Regions from separate parts of the Methylobacterium sp. HMF5984 genome, predicted to be linked through region 1. Evidence: predicted binding sites of a transcription regulator. Region 1 holds the regulator's gene; the other holds the start of a gene.

Region 1 (7,360 bases):
CGTCGACGCCGAGCGCGCCGTGGCGCTTGGACAGCTTGGCCCCGTCCGCCCCGTGGATCAGCGGGATGTGCGCCATCCTCGGCACCTCCCATCCGAGCGCTGAGAAGATCTGGCTCTGGCGCGCGGCGTTGGTGAGGTGGTCGTCGCCGCGGATCACCTGGGTGACGCCCATGTCGTGGTCGTCGACGACGACGGCGAGCATGTAGGTCGGGTTGCCGTCCGAGCGCAGCAGCACGAGGTCGTCGAGATCGCGGTTGGCCCAGGTGACGCGGCCCTGCACCGCGTCGTCGACGATCGTTTCGCCCTCGCTCGGGGCGCGCAGCCGGATCACCGGCTTTACCCCGGCCGGTGCCTCGGACGGGTCGCGGTCGCGCCAGCGCCCGTCGTAGCGCAGCGGCTTGCCCGCCGCCCGGGCCTGCTCGCGCATCTGCGTCAGCTCCTCCGGCGTGGCGTAGCAGCGATAGGCGTTGCCCGAGGCGAGCAGGCTCTCGGCGACCTCGCGATGGCGCTCGGCGCGGGCGTACTGGAACACCACGTCGCCGTCCCAATCGAGCCCGAGCCAGCTCATCCCGTCGAGGATCGCGTCGATCGCCCCTTGCGTCGAGCGCTCGCGGTCGGTGTCCTCGATGCGCAGCAGCATCCGGCCGCCCATCCGGCGGGCGTAGAGCCAGTTGAACAGCGCCGTGCGGGCGCCCCCGATATGGAGGTAGCCCGTGGGCGAGGGCGCGAAGCGCGTGACGACGGGTGACGACATCGGACGATGGATCTTCTGGTGACGGGGCTGAAGGAGCACCCTGAACGCGGCCGCGGCACGGATCGGCCGATCCGGTTGCGCGCGTCTAGATCGCTCTGCGACGGAGGGAAAGGCGGTTCGTCGTCCCCGACGACGCACGGAAGCTGGGGACCTGCGCCCGGACCCGGCCCGGACGGCTCTAGCACGCCCTCGCGGATGCGTTAAGAATCGGGTCGGCGCAGCCGTTTCGCGCCGACCGGTGTGCCGATCATGGCGCGGGACATCGCACGATCGACGGGACGGGCCGTCGCCACGTCGGCATCAGGCCGCTTCCCGTCGCCCGCCGTGCTCGGGCCGGCCGTGCGCGGCTGGGTCGTCGGCGGGCTCGCGATCGAGGCCGAGCAGCGGCGGCTGTTTCCCTGGCTCGCGGTCGCCTTCGGCGCCGGCATCCTCGCGTTCTTCACCGCCACCGACGGCATGCCCTCGCTCTGGGCGCCCCTCGTCGCAGCCGGCGCCTGCGCCGCGACCCTGCCGTTCCTCGGTGCCCGGCCCGCGGCGCTGGCCGTCGCCCTCGGGCTGATGGCGGCGCTCCTCGGCTTCGCGGCGAGCGCCCTGCGGGTCGCGCAGGTGGCGGCGCCGGTGCTGACCCGCACCATCATCGCGCCGCTCGAAGGCCTGATCGAATCGCTGGAGGAGCGTGAGGAGGGCGCCCGCCTGGTGGTGCGGGTCGCGAGCCTCGGCACGATGGCCGCGGCCGAGCGGCCGGTCCGGGTGCGCGTCTCGTTCAAGAAGGCGCCGCCCCTGCGGCCGGGCGACTTCATCGCCGCCACCGCCCGCCTGCTGCCGCCCCCCGAGGCGGCCCGCCCCGGCGGCTACGATTTCGCCCGCGACGCCTACTTCCGCGGGATCGGCGCGGTCGGCTCGCTCCTCGGCAAGATCGCGGTGAAGCCGCCGCCCGAGCCGGTGCCGTGGTCGCTCCGGCTCGCGGCCGCCGTGGACGACGCTCGCAACGCGCTGACCCGCAGGATCACCGACGCCAACGGCGGTCAGGCGGGCGCCGTCGCCGCCGCCCTGGTGACCGGCAAGCGCGGGTTGATCGCGCTGGCCACCAACGACACGCTGCGGGCGGCGGGGATCTACCACGTGGTCTCGATCTCAGGGCTCCACATGGTGCTGGCCGCCGGGGTCGTGTTCTGGCTCGTCCGTGCCGGCCTCGCCCTGGTGCCGTTCCTGGCGCTGGCCTGGCCGATCAAGAAGATCGCCGCGGCGCTGGCGATGGTCGGGGTCACCGCCTACTGCGTCTTCTCCGGCTGGGACATCGCGGCCGAGCGTTCCCTCGTGATGACCCTGATCATGCTCGGGGCGATCCTGGTCGATCGCCCGGCGCTCAGCATGCGCAACCTCGCTCTCGCCGCGCTCATCGCGCTCTCGCACGAGCCGGAAGGCTTGCTCGGCCCGAGCTTCCAGATGTCGTTCGGGGCGGTGGCCGGCCTCATCGCCTGCGCCCGCCTGATCGATGGAGGGATGTTCCGCCGCGACGGGGCCGGGCGGATCGGCCGGCTGATCGCGCTGTCGCTGACGACGGTGGTCGGCACACTCGGCACGACGCTCGTGGCGCAGGTCGCGACCGCGCCCTTCGCCACCTACCACTTCCAGACCGTCCAACCCTACGGGCTGATCGGCAACGCGCTCACCCTGCCGCTGGTCTCGCTCGCGGTGATGCCGGCGGCGGTGCTGGGCATCGTCGCCTACCCGTTCGCCCTCGACCAGCCGGTCTGGTGGCTGATGGGACTGGCGGTGCGCGGCATGCTGACCATCTCCGGCTGGATCCAGGGGCTCGGGCGCGCCAACGTCGTGGTCCCGGCCTTCGGCACCGCCGCGCTCGGGTGCCTCGCCGCGGGGCTGCTGCTCGCGACGCTCCCGGTCTCGCGCCTTCGCTGGCTCGCCCTGCCGCCGGCGCTGCTCGGGCTCGGCCTAGCGACGATGCCGGCCCGCTACGACATCTACGTCGACCGCCAGGGCAGCGGGGCGGCGGTGCGCCGCGCCGACGGCAGCCTCGTCGCCCTCGGGCGCCCGTCGAACTTCGTGCTGGAGCAGTGGCTGAAGGCCGACGGCGACGGCAGGCCGGGCGCGCAGGCGACGGGCGGTCCCGCCTGCGATCGGATCGGATGCACGCTTCGGTTGGCCGACGGGCGCGCGGTGGCGCTTCTGAAGGATCGCCGCGGCTTCGCGCAGGATTGCGCCAAGGCCTCGGTGCTGATCACGGCGCTCGCCGCACCGCCGGGCTGCGCCGCCGCCCTCGTCATCGATCGCGCCTACCTCGCCAGCCACGGCGCCGTGGCGATCCGCGTCGAGCCGAATGGCTTCATTCTGGCCGACACGCATGAGCCGGGACGGACGCTGCCGTGGCGCCCCGCGATGGTCCGTCCCCCGCCCCAGGGAACGGATGACGAGGCAGCGGGCGGATCGTCGCCCGCGGCCGAGCCCAAGCCGAAGGACGTCCCGTTCCAGGGCATGGCCGCCCCGCCCCCCCGGGCGGAGGAGGCCGACCCGGCACCCGACGATCCGACCGCGGACGGCCCGAACCCGGAGATGCCGGGCGATACCCTTCAGTAACGGCGCACGAGGCTGACCAGGCGGCCCTGGATCTGCACCCGATCCGGCCCGAGCACGCGGGTCTCGTAGGCCGGGTTCGCCGCTTCGAGCGCGATCGACGAGCCGCGACGGCGCAGCCGCTTCAGCGTCGCCTCCTCGTCGTCGATCAGCGCCACGATGATGTCGCCGGTGTTGGCGGTGTCCTGCTTGCGGATGACCACGAGGTCGCCGTCGAGGATGCCCGCCTCGACCATCGAGTCGCCGCGGACCTCCAGGGCGTAGTGCTCGCCGCCGGCCAGGAAGTCCGGCGACATGGTGATCGCGTGGCTCTGGTTCTGGATCGCCGAGATCGGCGTGCCGGCCGCGATCCGGCCCATCACCGGGATCGACACCGCGCGACCGCTGTCGTCGACCATCTGCGTCGTGGAAGGCCGCGGCGGCACGGCCTTCGAGCGGCCGCCCTCGACCACGCTCGGGGTGAACCGGCGCGGCGCGGCGGGAGCTGCCGGCACCGGGGCGGGCGCGCTGGAGCGGCCGGCGCCGTCGGGCATGCGCAGCACCTCGATCGCCCGAGCCCGATTCGGAAGCCGGCGCAGGAAGCCGCGCTCCTCCAGGGCGGTGATCAGCCGGTGGATGCCGGATTTCGACTTGAGATCGAGGGCGTCCTTCATCTCGTCGAACGACGGCGGAACACCGTCCTCGCGCATCCGCTCGTCGATGAATCGCAGGAGATCCAGCTGTTTACGGGTCAGCATCGGCGCGGCTCGCAGGAATGCGCGGCCACACGAAGGTGGAGCCGCAGAAACAAAACACGAACACGTTAAACGTTCGTCAAGTGTTCCGCAAGGGTTCTCATCGGCCGATCCGACCGGTGCGTTGAATTTCGTCGCGCGCCGAGCCCCTTTTCGATCGCTGCGCTGCGGGGCTCAGCCCTCGAGGCTGCGGCGCACGGCGCGGGCGGTGACCGCCGAGACGCGCACGTTCGATTCCCGCGTCACGCCGGCGATGTGCGGGGTCAGGATGAGGTTCGGCACGTCGATCAGCGCCGCGCCGCCCGCGGCGTCCACGGGCTCCTGGGCGAACACGTCGAGCGCCGCCCCGCCGAGGTGCCCGGACCGAAGCGCCGCGGCGACCGCGGCCTCGTCCACGACGCCCCCGCGGGCGGCGTTGATCAGGATCGCGCCCGGCCGCATCCGGGCGATCGCCGCCGGCCCGATCATGTCGCGCGTCGCCTCGGTCAGCGGCACGTGCAGCGAGAGCACGTCGCTCGTTGCGACCAGCGCGTCGAGGGTCAGGCTCGCCACCGCGCCGTGCGCCGGGCGCCATGCGGCGTCGTCGGACGCGAGGTGCGGGTCGAAGGCGGCGACGCTCATGTCGAGGGCCGCCGCACGGCGGGCGGTCTCGCGGGCGATCGCGCCGAAGCCGACGAGGCCGAGGCGCTTGCCGGCGATCTCGCGTCCCATCAGCGCGTTGCGCGGCCACGCGCCCGCGGCGACCTGCGCGCTCGCGCCGTAGGCGCCGCGCAGCAGCAGCAACGCGGTGCCGATCACGTACTCGGCCACCGCGCCGTCGTTGGCGCCGGTCGCGGGATGGACGGCGATCCCGCGGGCGGCGCAGGCGGCCAGATCGATGTTGTCGAGCCCGACGCCGAGGCGGCCCACCACCCTGAGGTCGGGTGCCGCCGCGAGCAGGCCCGCGCGCACCTGCGTGCGGTTGCGGACGATCAGCCCGGACGCGCCCGCGAGCGCCGCGCGCAGGGCGTCCGGCCGGTCGACCAGGGTCGGATCGTAGAGCGTCTCGAACCCGGCGAGCTCCGCCGCGATCGCGGCCTCGTCCATGAACTCGCTGATGACGACCTTGCGCATGGGGCGGCGATCCTTCTCCGCGGCCGGGCCGGTGCCGGCGGGCTGCCCGCTCTGCCGCGGCGTCCGGGCGACGTCGCGGCTGGGGGCATCGTCATCACGCAGCCGAGCGCGTCGGTAAAGGCGGCCGCGCCGCCTATCCGAGTGGGTGCGCCGATCGCAGCGCGATTAACCGCTTCGCAATGCCGCCCGGCGTAAGGTCCCGGGCATGAGGTGCGACCAGCGACAGCGCCTCCCGACATTGCGTGACCGACGCCGACGGCGGAGCCGGCGATTCGGAGACACCGGAGCAGTTTGACCATGGCCCTCGATCTCAGCATGCCGATCCTGGTCGTCGACGACTACCAGACGATGGTTCGCATCATCCGCAACCTGCTCAAGCAGCTCGGCTTCGAGGAGGTCGACGACGCCTCCGACGGCACGGCCGCGCTGGCGCGCCTCAAGGGCCGCAAGTACGGCCTCGTGATCTCCGACTGGAACATGGAGCCGATGACCGGCTACGAGCTGCTTCGCCACGTCCGCGCCGACGAGGGCCTGCGCACCACGCCGTTCATCATGGTCACCGCCGAGTCGAAGACCGAGAACGTCATCGCCGCCAAGAAGGCCGGCGTGAACAACTACATCGTCAAGCCGTTCAACGCCGCGACCCTGAAGAGCAAGATCGAGGCGGTCTGCGGCGCCTGACCGACCTTTCGGGGCCGACACGCGGAGGAATGCTGACGATGGGTTTGCAAAGACCGCTCGGCGCGACGATCAACCCGGCGACCATGGTGTCCGAGTTGATCGAGATCGCGGACTACATCGCCCACGTGCGCGACGAGATCGCGGCCCTGCGCGCCAACGAGCTGACGCACGACCGCATCCCGATGGCGCACGAGGAGCTCGGCAACGTCCTCGCCGCGACCGCCGGCGCCACCAACACCATTATGGAGGCGGCCGAGTCGATGCTGGCGCTCCCGGACGGGCCGGAATACCGCGCCGCGGTCGAGAGCGGCATCGGCACGATCTTCGAGGCCTGCGCCTTCCAGGACATCACCGGCCAGCGCATCGGCAAGGTGGTCGCCGCCCTGCAGCAGTTCGAGCTGCGGCTCGCGCGCTTCGCCAGCGCGGTGCGGGCGCGGGACGCCGCCGGACAGGACCCGGCCGAGGCCGAGCGCAACGAGCGCGCCCAGCGCCTGCTCCTCAACGGCCCGCAGCCGAACGGCCCGGCGACGGCGCAGGACGACATCGACGCCCTGTTCGCCTGAACCTCGACGGGAAGGGGCCGGCTCCGCTACAGCGTTGCGCCTGACGTCGGGGCATCGGGGGACAGCATGGCGGCACGGCTCTGGTCCGACCTGACCGCGCGCGAGGTCTCCGGGCGCGGCATGGGCCGCACGGTCGCGGTGCTGCCGGTGGCCGCGATCGAGCAGCACGGCCCGCACCTGCCGCTCTGCACCGACGTGGCGATCATGGAGGGCTACCTCGCGCGCGCCCGCGCCCTGGTGCCGGCCGATCTCGACGTGCTGGTGCTGCCGGTGCAGTCGGTCGGCAAGTCCGACGAGCACGACGCCTTTCCCGGCACCCTCTCGCTCACCACCGCGACCGCGCTCGCCGCCTGGACCGAGATCGGCGCGGGCGTGCACCGGGCCGGCTGCAACCGGCTGGTGATCGTCACCTCGCACGGCGGCAACAGCGCGCTGATCGACCTCGTGGCCGGCGATCTGCGCGCCCGCTTCGGCATGGTCGCGGTGACGACCGCCTGGGCGCGGTTCGGCTATCCGGAGGGATGCTTTCCCGACGACGAGATCGTCCACGGCATCCATGCCGGCGGGATCGAGACGGCGCTGATGCTGGCGCTTCGGCCCGACCTGGTTCGGCGCGAGGCGATCGCCGACTTTCCCTCGCGCACCCGTGCGATGGCCGGCGCCTTCACGCACTTGCGCGCCGGGCGTCCCGCCGCCTTCGCCTGGAAGGCCGGCGACCTCCATCCGTCGGGCGCGATCGGCGATGCCCGGCTCGGCACCGCCGAGGCGGGCGAGGCCGCCCTCGACCACGGCGCGCGGGCGTTCGTGGCGCTCCTGCACGACGTGGCGCGCTTCGACCTTTCGGGCGGGTAGCCTCGACGTCGCATCGATTCGGGAGCGGGGCCGGGCTTCGCCCCGGCTCCCTGTCAGGCGCCGGCCGGCTG
Region 2 (7,360 bases), 760 kb from region 1:
CGCAGGAGGCCCACGAGGCCGTGCGCCCGACCGACATGGGCCGGCTGCCGAAGCAGGTCGCGCGGATGCTCGATCCCGAGCAGGCCAAGCTCTACGACCTGATCTGGACGCGGACCGTCGCCAGCCAGATGGAGTCGGCCGAGCTGGAGCGCACCACGGTCGACGTGACCGCCAGCGTCGGCCCGCGCCGGATCGACCTGCGCGCGACCGGTCAGGTCGTGAAGTTCGACGGCTTCCTCACCCTCTACCAGGAGGGCAAGGACGACGAGGAGGACGAGGACGGCAAGCGCCTGCCGCCGATGAAGGCCGGCGAGGCGCTGAAGCGCGAGCGCATCGCCTCGACCCAGCACTTCACCGAGCCGCCGCCGCGCTTCTCCGAGGCCAGCCTCGTCAAGCGCATGGAGGAGCTCGGCATCGGCCGGCCCTCGACCTACGCCGCGGTGCTCCAGACCCTGCGCGACCGCGAATACGTCAAGATCGAGAAGAAGCGCCTGCAGCCCGAGGACAAGGGCCGGCTCGTGACCGGCTTCCTCGAGAGCTTCTTCAAGCGCTACGTCGAGTACGACTTCACCGCGGACCTCGAAGGCCAGCTCGACCGGGTCTCGAACGCCGAGATCGACTGGCGCGACGTGCTGCGCGACTTCTGGCGCGACTTCTCGGCCGCCGTCGGCGGCACCAAGGAGCTGCGCGTCACCGAGGTGCTGGAGGCGCTGAACACGCTTCTCGGCGACCACATCTTCCCCGAGAAGGCCGACGGCTCGAACCCGCGCACCTGCCCGACCTGCGGCTCGGGCCAGCTCTCGCTGAAGCTCGGCAAGTTCGGCTCCTTCGTCGGCTGCTCGAACTACCCGGAATGCAAGTTCACCCGGCAGCTCTCGGCCGCGGGCATCGAGGGCGAGGGCGACGGCTCATCGCCGGACGGCAGCCCGCCCGGCACGCGGGTGCTCGGCAACGATCCGGTGAGCGGATTGCCGGTGACGATCCGCGACGGCCGGTTCGGCCCGTTCGTCCAGCTCGGCGAGGCCTCGACCGAGAAGGACGCGGCCAAACCCAAGCGCTCGTCGCTGCCGAAGGGCGTGACGCCGTCGATGGTCGACCTGGAGAAGGCGCTGCGGCTGCTGTCGCTGCCGCGCGAGGTCGCCCGGCACCCGGAGACCGGCGAACCGATCCTGGCCAATCTCGGCCGGTTCGGGCCCTACGTCCAGCACGGCAAGACCTACGCGAACCTGGGCAAGGACGACGACGTGCTCGAGGTCGGCGCCAACCGGGCGATCGACCTGATCGTCGCCAAGGAACAGGGCGGCGGCCGCGGCCGCCCGTCCTCGGATCCCGGCCGACCGATCGGCAAGGACGAGGCGACGGGTCGCGAGCTGGTGGTGAAGGCCGGCAAGTACGGCGCCTACGTCACCGACGGCGAGGTCAACGCGACTCTGCCGAAATCGATGGCCGCCGAGGCGCTGACGCTCGCCGAGGGCATCGACCTCGTCAACGCCAAGCGCGCGGCCGGCGGGGGCAAGCCGAGCCGCGGCCGCAAGGTCGCGCCGGCGCGGGGTGCGAAGGCCACGGCGCGCAAGCCGGCGAAGGCGGCCAAGGACGGCGAGGTCGGGACGGTGAAGACCGCTTCCAAAACCTCCGCCAAACCCGCCGCGAAGAAGCCCGCCACGCCGAAGGCCGCTGCGGGCAAGGCCGCTGCGAAGCCGGCTTCGAGCAAGAAGGCCAACGGCTGAACCGCCGGCGGCGCGGCTTGCCGGCGGTCCGCGCCAGGCGCGTCGCAGGTCTCAGACGAGGTAGCTGATCGTCGCGGCGAAGGCCGTCGCGAAGGTCGCCAGGGCGACCGTCGTCGGATTGACGAAGGCCGCGCGAGAGACGGGTGCCGCGTCCTGCTCGCATCCGAAGGCTTGCCCGGCGGCGCGCTCGAGGCGGGCGAGGATCAGGGTTCGGGCTTCGATCGAAGCAGTCGTCATCGTCGGCGTCCCAGCCATCGTTACGGCAAAGATCTTGTGATATAATGCATGATCATGCCGCCGGTTCCGCGCGAAATTGCAGCGTGAGGCGATCTTAACCGGATCTGCGCATCACCCCGATGACGGTTGCATCGCAGCGTTTGGAGGGTTCGCGCGGCACATGCGAAGCTGCATAACGGATTCGGCCTGCGATCGCCTTTGATGTTTCCGTTTTGTTCCGGTATCGTGAGCGGATGAAAGCCCATGCGAGACGTGACCCGAAGCCTGGAGCCCGTCGGTTGAGCGACGCCCCCATCGACCTGTTCGGGCCGGGCGCGAAGGCCGCTGCCCATTCTTCGCCCGCCCATTCTTCGCCGGCCAAGCCTTCGGCCACGGATCCCTCGCCCGCCGCGCCCCTGCCCTCGTCCGAGCGCCGGCGCAAGCCGATGGCGCCGATGGCGGCGCTCGAGCCGCTCGCCGGTCCGGAGGCCGGCTACACCGCATCCGATATCGAGGTGCTGGAAGGGCTGGAGCCGGTGCGGCGCCGGCCCGGCATGTATATCGGCGGCACCGATGAGCGGGCGCTGCACCACCTGTTCTCGGAGGTGATCGACAATTCGATGGACGAGGCGGTGGCGGGCCACGCCAGCTTCATCGAGGTCGAGCTGGAGGAGACGGGTGCGCTCGTCGTCACCGACAACGGCCGCGGCATCCCGATCGACCCGCACCCGAAGTTTCCCGGCAAGTCCGCGCTCGAAGTCATCATGACGACGCTGCATGCGGGCGGGAAGTTCGACTCGAAGGTCTACGAGACCAGCGGCGGCCTGCACGGCGTCGGCATCTCGGTGGTGAACGCGCTGTCCGACCTCCTGGAGGTCGAGGTCGCGCGCAACCAGACGCTCTACCGCCAGAGTTTTTCGCGCGGTCATGCGCAGGGCGGGTTGGAAACCGTCGGGCGGGTGCAGAACCGGCGCGGCACGCGCATCCGCTTCCATCCCGACGCGCAGATCTTCGGCTCGCTGGCGTTCGACCCGCGCCGCCTGTTCAAGATGGCGCGCTCGAAGGCCTACCTGTTCGGCGGCGTCGAGATCCGGTGGCGGTGTGCGCCGGCGCTGATCGAGGGCACCGACATCCCGGCCGAGGCGGTGCACCGCTTCCCCGGCGGCCTGCGCGACTACCTCGCCCGCGACATCGAGGGCAAGGAGCTCGTCACCGACGCGATCTTCTCCGGCAAGATCACAAAGCCCGGCTCGCACGGCTCGCTCGAATGGGCCGTGGCCTGGATGGTCCACGACGACGGCGTCTCCGCCTCGTACTGCAACACCATCCCGACGCCCGAGGGCGGCACCCACGAATCCGGCCTGCGCGTCGCGCTGCTGCGGGCGCTGCGCGAGCACGCCGAGCGGGTGAACCAGGCCAAGCGCATGACGGCGGTGACCACCGACGACGTGATGGCGACCTGCGCCTCCATGCTGTCGGTCTTCATCCGCGAGCCGGAGTTCCAGGGCCAGACCAAGGACAAGCTCGCCACCGTCGAGGCGTCGCGCATCGTCGAGACCGCGATCCGCGACGCCTTCGACCATTGGCTCGCCGCGTCGCCGGCCCAGGCCAACAAGGTGCTCGACTGGGTGATCGACCGGGCCGAGGAGCGCCTGCGCCGACGCCAGGAGAAGGAGGTCGCGCGCAAGACCGCGACGCGCAAGCTGCGGCTCCCCGGCAAGCTCGCCGATTGCTCGGCCGCCGGCACCGCGGGCTCGGAGATCTTCATCGTCGAGGGCGACTCGGCCGGCGGCTCGGCCAAGCAGGCGCGCGACCGGGCCACGCAGGCGATCCTGCCGCTGCGCGGCAAGATCCTGAACGTCGCCTCGGCCAGCCGCGACAAGCTCGGTGCGAACCAGCTCATCGGCGACCTGACCCTGGCGCTCGGCTGCGGCACGGGCGGTCAGTACCGCGACGAGGAGCTGCGCTACGACAAGGTGATCATCATGACGGACGCCGACGTCGACGGCGCCCATATCGCCTCGCTGCTGATCACCTTCTTTTACCGGCAGATGCCGAAGCTCATCGACAAGGGCCACCTCTACCTCGCGATGCCGCCGCTCTACCGGCTGCAGCAGGGCACCAAGACGGCCTACGCCCGCGACGACTCCCACAAGGAGCAGCTGATCAAGACGGTGTTCAAGAACGGCAAGGTCGAGATCAGCCGCTTCAAGGGACTGGGCGAGATGATGCCGGCGCAGCTGAAGGAGACGACGATGGACCCGAAGAAGCGCATCCTGATGCGCGTCGCCGTCCTCGACGAGGCGCGCGAATCGACCGGCGACGCGGTCGAGCGCCTGATGGGCAACAAGCCGGAAGCCCGCTTCACCTTCATCTCCGAGCGAGCCGCCTTCGCCGAGAAGACCGACCTCGACATCTGAGCGGCCCGGCACGGCGGTCCGATCGGAGCCCGGCCGCGAGGCCGAGCTTTTTCTTGCCCGCGATCCGACGACGAAAAAAGCCCGGCCTTTCGGCCGGGCTTCTCGGGTCGGGTCGAACCGCGGCTCTGGGCGAGCCGCGGCCGATCCGGCAGGTCCTAGTACGAGCCGAACTTGTAGTTCAGGCCGGCGCGCACGACAGCGAACTCGGTGCTGTTGTTGCGGTTCAGGCCGCTCTGCACGACGGTCACGCCCGGCGAGGTCAGGGTCACGGTGCCGGTCGAGTTGGAGGCGAAGGCGCCGTTGTTGCGGCCGCCCTGGTCGAGGTTCACGTACAGGCCTTCCACCTTCAGCGTCACGGCCGAGGAGCGGAAGAAGTTCAGGAACGAGTCGGTCGGCAGGGCGTACTCGACGCCGGCGCCGGCGGCCCAGCCGGTCTGGAAGTCGTTGCGGGACACGCCCGAACCGAAGTCACGGCCGCCGCCGCTGCCGTAGGCGAAGCCGCCGGTGCCGTACACGAGGGTGCGGTCGAAGGCGTAGCCGAGGCGACCGCGCACGGTGCCGAAGTAGTCGAGGCTGGAAAGGCCCGACGGGTTGTAGATCAGGTTGCCGGGCAGGATGCCGCCGCCGACGACGCCGGGGGTGGCCGAGAAGCGGTTGCGGTTCTGGCCGAAGTCGACGTACTGCGCGTCGGCCTCGATGCCGATCACGACGCCCGAGCCCGGGGTGAACTGGTAGTTGTAGCCGACCTGGCCACCGCCGGTGAAGCCGTCGTTGCCGCGGCTGCCGCCGAAGGCAAGCACGCCGCCGGTGTTGCCGCCGGCCGGGCCGGCGAAGATCGCGTTGCCGGGCGAGACGCCGACGACGGTGGCGCCGCGGCGATCGCTGGCATCGAAGCCGTAGCCGGCGTTGATACCGAAGTACGCGCCCGTCCAGGTGAACACCGGAACCGGGGTGAACACCGGCGGCGGAGCGCGACGCGGAAGGTCGGCGGCGGACGCGACGGCGGTGAGGCCGGCGAGAACGGTGGTGGCGAGGAGAAGGCTCTTCATTTTTTTCCAGGTCCTGGTTGGCAAAGCCGAGTTTGTTCTAAGCCGGGTTGCCCGCTCGGTCTGTCGCTTTCCTGCAACAAGCTCGCTCAGATGACCCGGAAGCGGTCAACGAAAGATGAAGGTTACGCCCGGCTTACGCGATGTCGTTCGCAGGTGTGTCTTGGCGCACATGGTTCGGCAGGAAAGATCAGGGTTCGCCCCACGCCTCGTTCTGTTGTCCGGGATTCACGATCGATTTACCGAAGACCGGAGCCGTGCTTATCATATGTCATGACCCTGCTCGGGCGGTGGCATTTTATTTCCTCCCTCGGAAGCCGTTGCGGCCGTAAGGCGAAGATTAACCACGAGCCTTCACCGTCGATCTCCGAGAGGGGCCGGAATTCGGCGGAAAGGTGCGTGATGAGCGAAGGCATCGGGTCGGCGAAGTCGCACGGCATCCTGCGCTGGACGATCCAGACCACCGGCATCGCCGCGATCGTCGCCCTCGCGGCGGCCCATCACTTCGCGCGGGCCGATCGGAACGCCGAGCCGACCCGTATGGCCCAGGCGACGTCGAGGGGGACGATCGCCGATCCGGAGACGACCGGCTCGATCGCGCAGGGTGTTCGCGCCGTGAGGCTCGATCCCTGCAACCTCCCTTCGGGCATGCGTGGCCTCCGCCCATAGGGGGCAGTCTTCGCGGCTTTCGGAGGGGGAAACCCCGGCTCGTCCGGGTGCATCAGATTGACAAGTGGTTGCAAGGGCCTAAGTGTCCCGCGCACTCGCAGGCGCGGCGGGCCGTCGACCCGACCGGCCGTCGCTGCCGTCGCCGCGACGATGTCCTCCGCGCCGGCCCTGCCCGACCCCGCGCGCAACGGTTCTCAAAAGATTATGTCATTTGCCGATCTCGGATTGAGCGACAAGGTCCTCCAGGCCGTCACCGCCGCCGGCTACACGGAACCGACGCCGATCCAGAGCCAGGCGATCCCGCACGTGCTCGCCCGGCGCGACGTCCTGGGCATCGCACAGACCGGCACCGGCAAGACGGCCGCGTTCACCCTGCCGATGCTGACGATGCTCGAGAACGGGCGGGCGCGGGCGCGGATGCCGCGGACGCTGATCCTCGAGCCGACCCGCGAGCTGGCGGCGCAGGTGGTCGAGAACTTCGATCGCTACGGCACCAACCACAAGCTCAACGTCGCCCTGATCATCGGCGGCGTCTCCTTCGCCGACCAGGACGCCAAGCTGACCCGCGGCACCGACGTGCTGATCGCGACGCCGGGGCGCCTGCTCGACCATTTCGAGCGCGGCAAGCTGCTGCTCAGCGGCGTCGAGCTCCTGGTCATCGACGAGGCCGACCGCATGCTCGACATGGGGTTCATCCCCGACATCGAGCGCATCGTGAAGATGGTGCCGTTCACCCGCCAGACGCTGTTCTTCTCCGCGACCATGCCGCCGGAGATCGAGCGGCTCGCCGACATCTTCCTGCACAATCCCGAGCGGATCGAGGTGGCGCGCGCCGCCTCCACCGCCTCGACCATCGTGCAGCGTCTGGTCGCGACCTCGTCGGACGGCAGCGCCAAGCGCGAGCGCCTGCGCAAGCTGATCCGCGGCGAAGCGGACCTGAAGAACGGCATCATCTTCTGCAATCGCAAGCGCGACGTCGCGCTGCTGCAGAAGTCGCTGGTGAGCCACGGCTTCGATGCCGCCGCGCTTCATGGCGACATGGACCAGCGCTCGCGCACCACCGCCCTCGATGCCTTCCGCGGCGGCGAGACGGCCTTGCTGGTCGCGAGCGACGTCGCGGCGCGCGGCCTCGACATCCCCGCGGTGAGCCACGTCTTCAACTTCGACGTTCCGAACCATCCCGAGGATTACGTCCACCGCATCGGCCGCACCGGCCGCGCCGGCCGCTCGGGGGCGGCCTTCACCCTGGTCAGCCGCAGCGACGACCGCTCGCTCCAGGCGA

Evidence for each region. Region 1 encodes LexA, which represses DNA repair genes until DNA is damaged. Its sites were predicted from a motif close to TGTTCNNNNTGTGTTCNG; they were not measured.
Region 2: parE (DNA topoisomerase IV subunit B) is a predicted target of LexA. The motif match lies at 2,167-2,184, and genes of this name have one in related genera.

What each region holds. Positions count from the first base shown of each region.
Region 1 covers NZ_JBJFLN010000001.1:4,604,811-4,612,170, reverse strand. The annotation lists gene gltX (glutamate--tRNA ligase) at 1-754, opposite strand, end outside; gene ACFZ8E_RS22280 (ComEC/Rec2 family competence protein) at 1,004-3,349, shown strand; gene lexA (transcriptional repressor LexA) at 3,343-4,083, opposite strand; gene ACFZ8E_RS22270 (NAD(P)-dependent oxidoreductase) at 4,255-5,193, opposite strand; gene ACFZ8E_RS22265 (response regulator) at 5,491-5,874, shown strand; gene ACFZ8E_RS22260 (protein phosphatase CheZ) at 5,913-6,437, shown strand; gene ACFZ8E_RS22255 (creatininase family protein) at 6,504-7,289, shown strand; gene ACFZ8E_RS22250 (PAS domain-containing sensor histidine kinase) at 7,343-7,360, opposite strand, start outside.
Region 2 covers NZ_JBJFLN010000001.1:3,842,956-3,850,315, forward strand. The annotation lists gene topA (type I DNA topoisomerase) at 1-1,727, shown strand, start outside; gene ACFZ8E_RS18675 (hypothetical protein) at 1,779-1,964, opposite strand; gene parE (DNA topoisomerase IV subunit B) at 2,243-4,363, shown strand; gene ACFZ8E_RS18685 (outer membrane protein) at 4,519-5,412, opposite strand; gene ACFZ8E_RS18690 (hypothetical protein) at 5,812-6,078, shown strand; gene ACFZ8E_RS18695 (DEAD/DEAH box helicase) at 6,283-7,360, shown strand, end outside.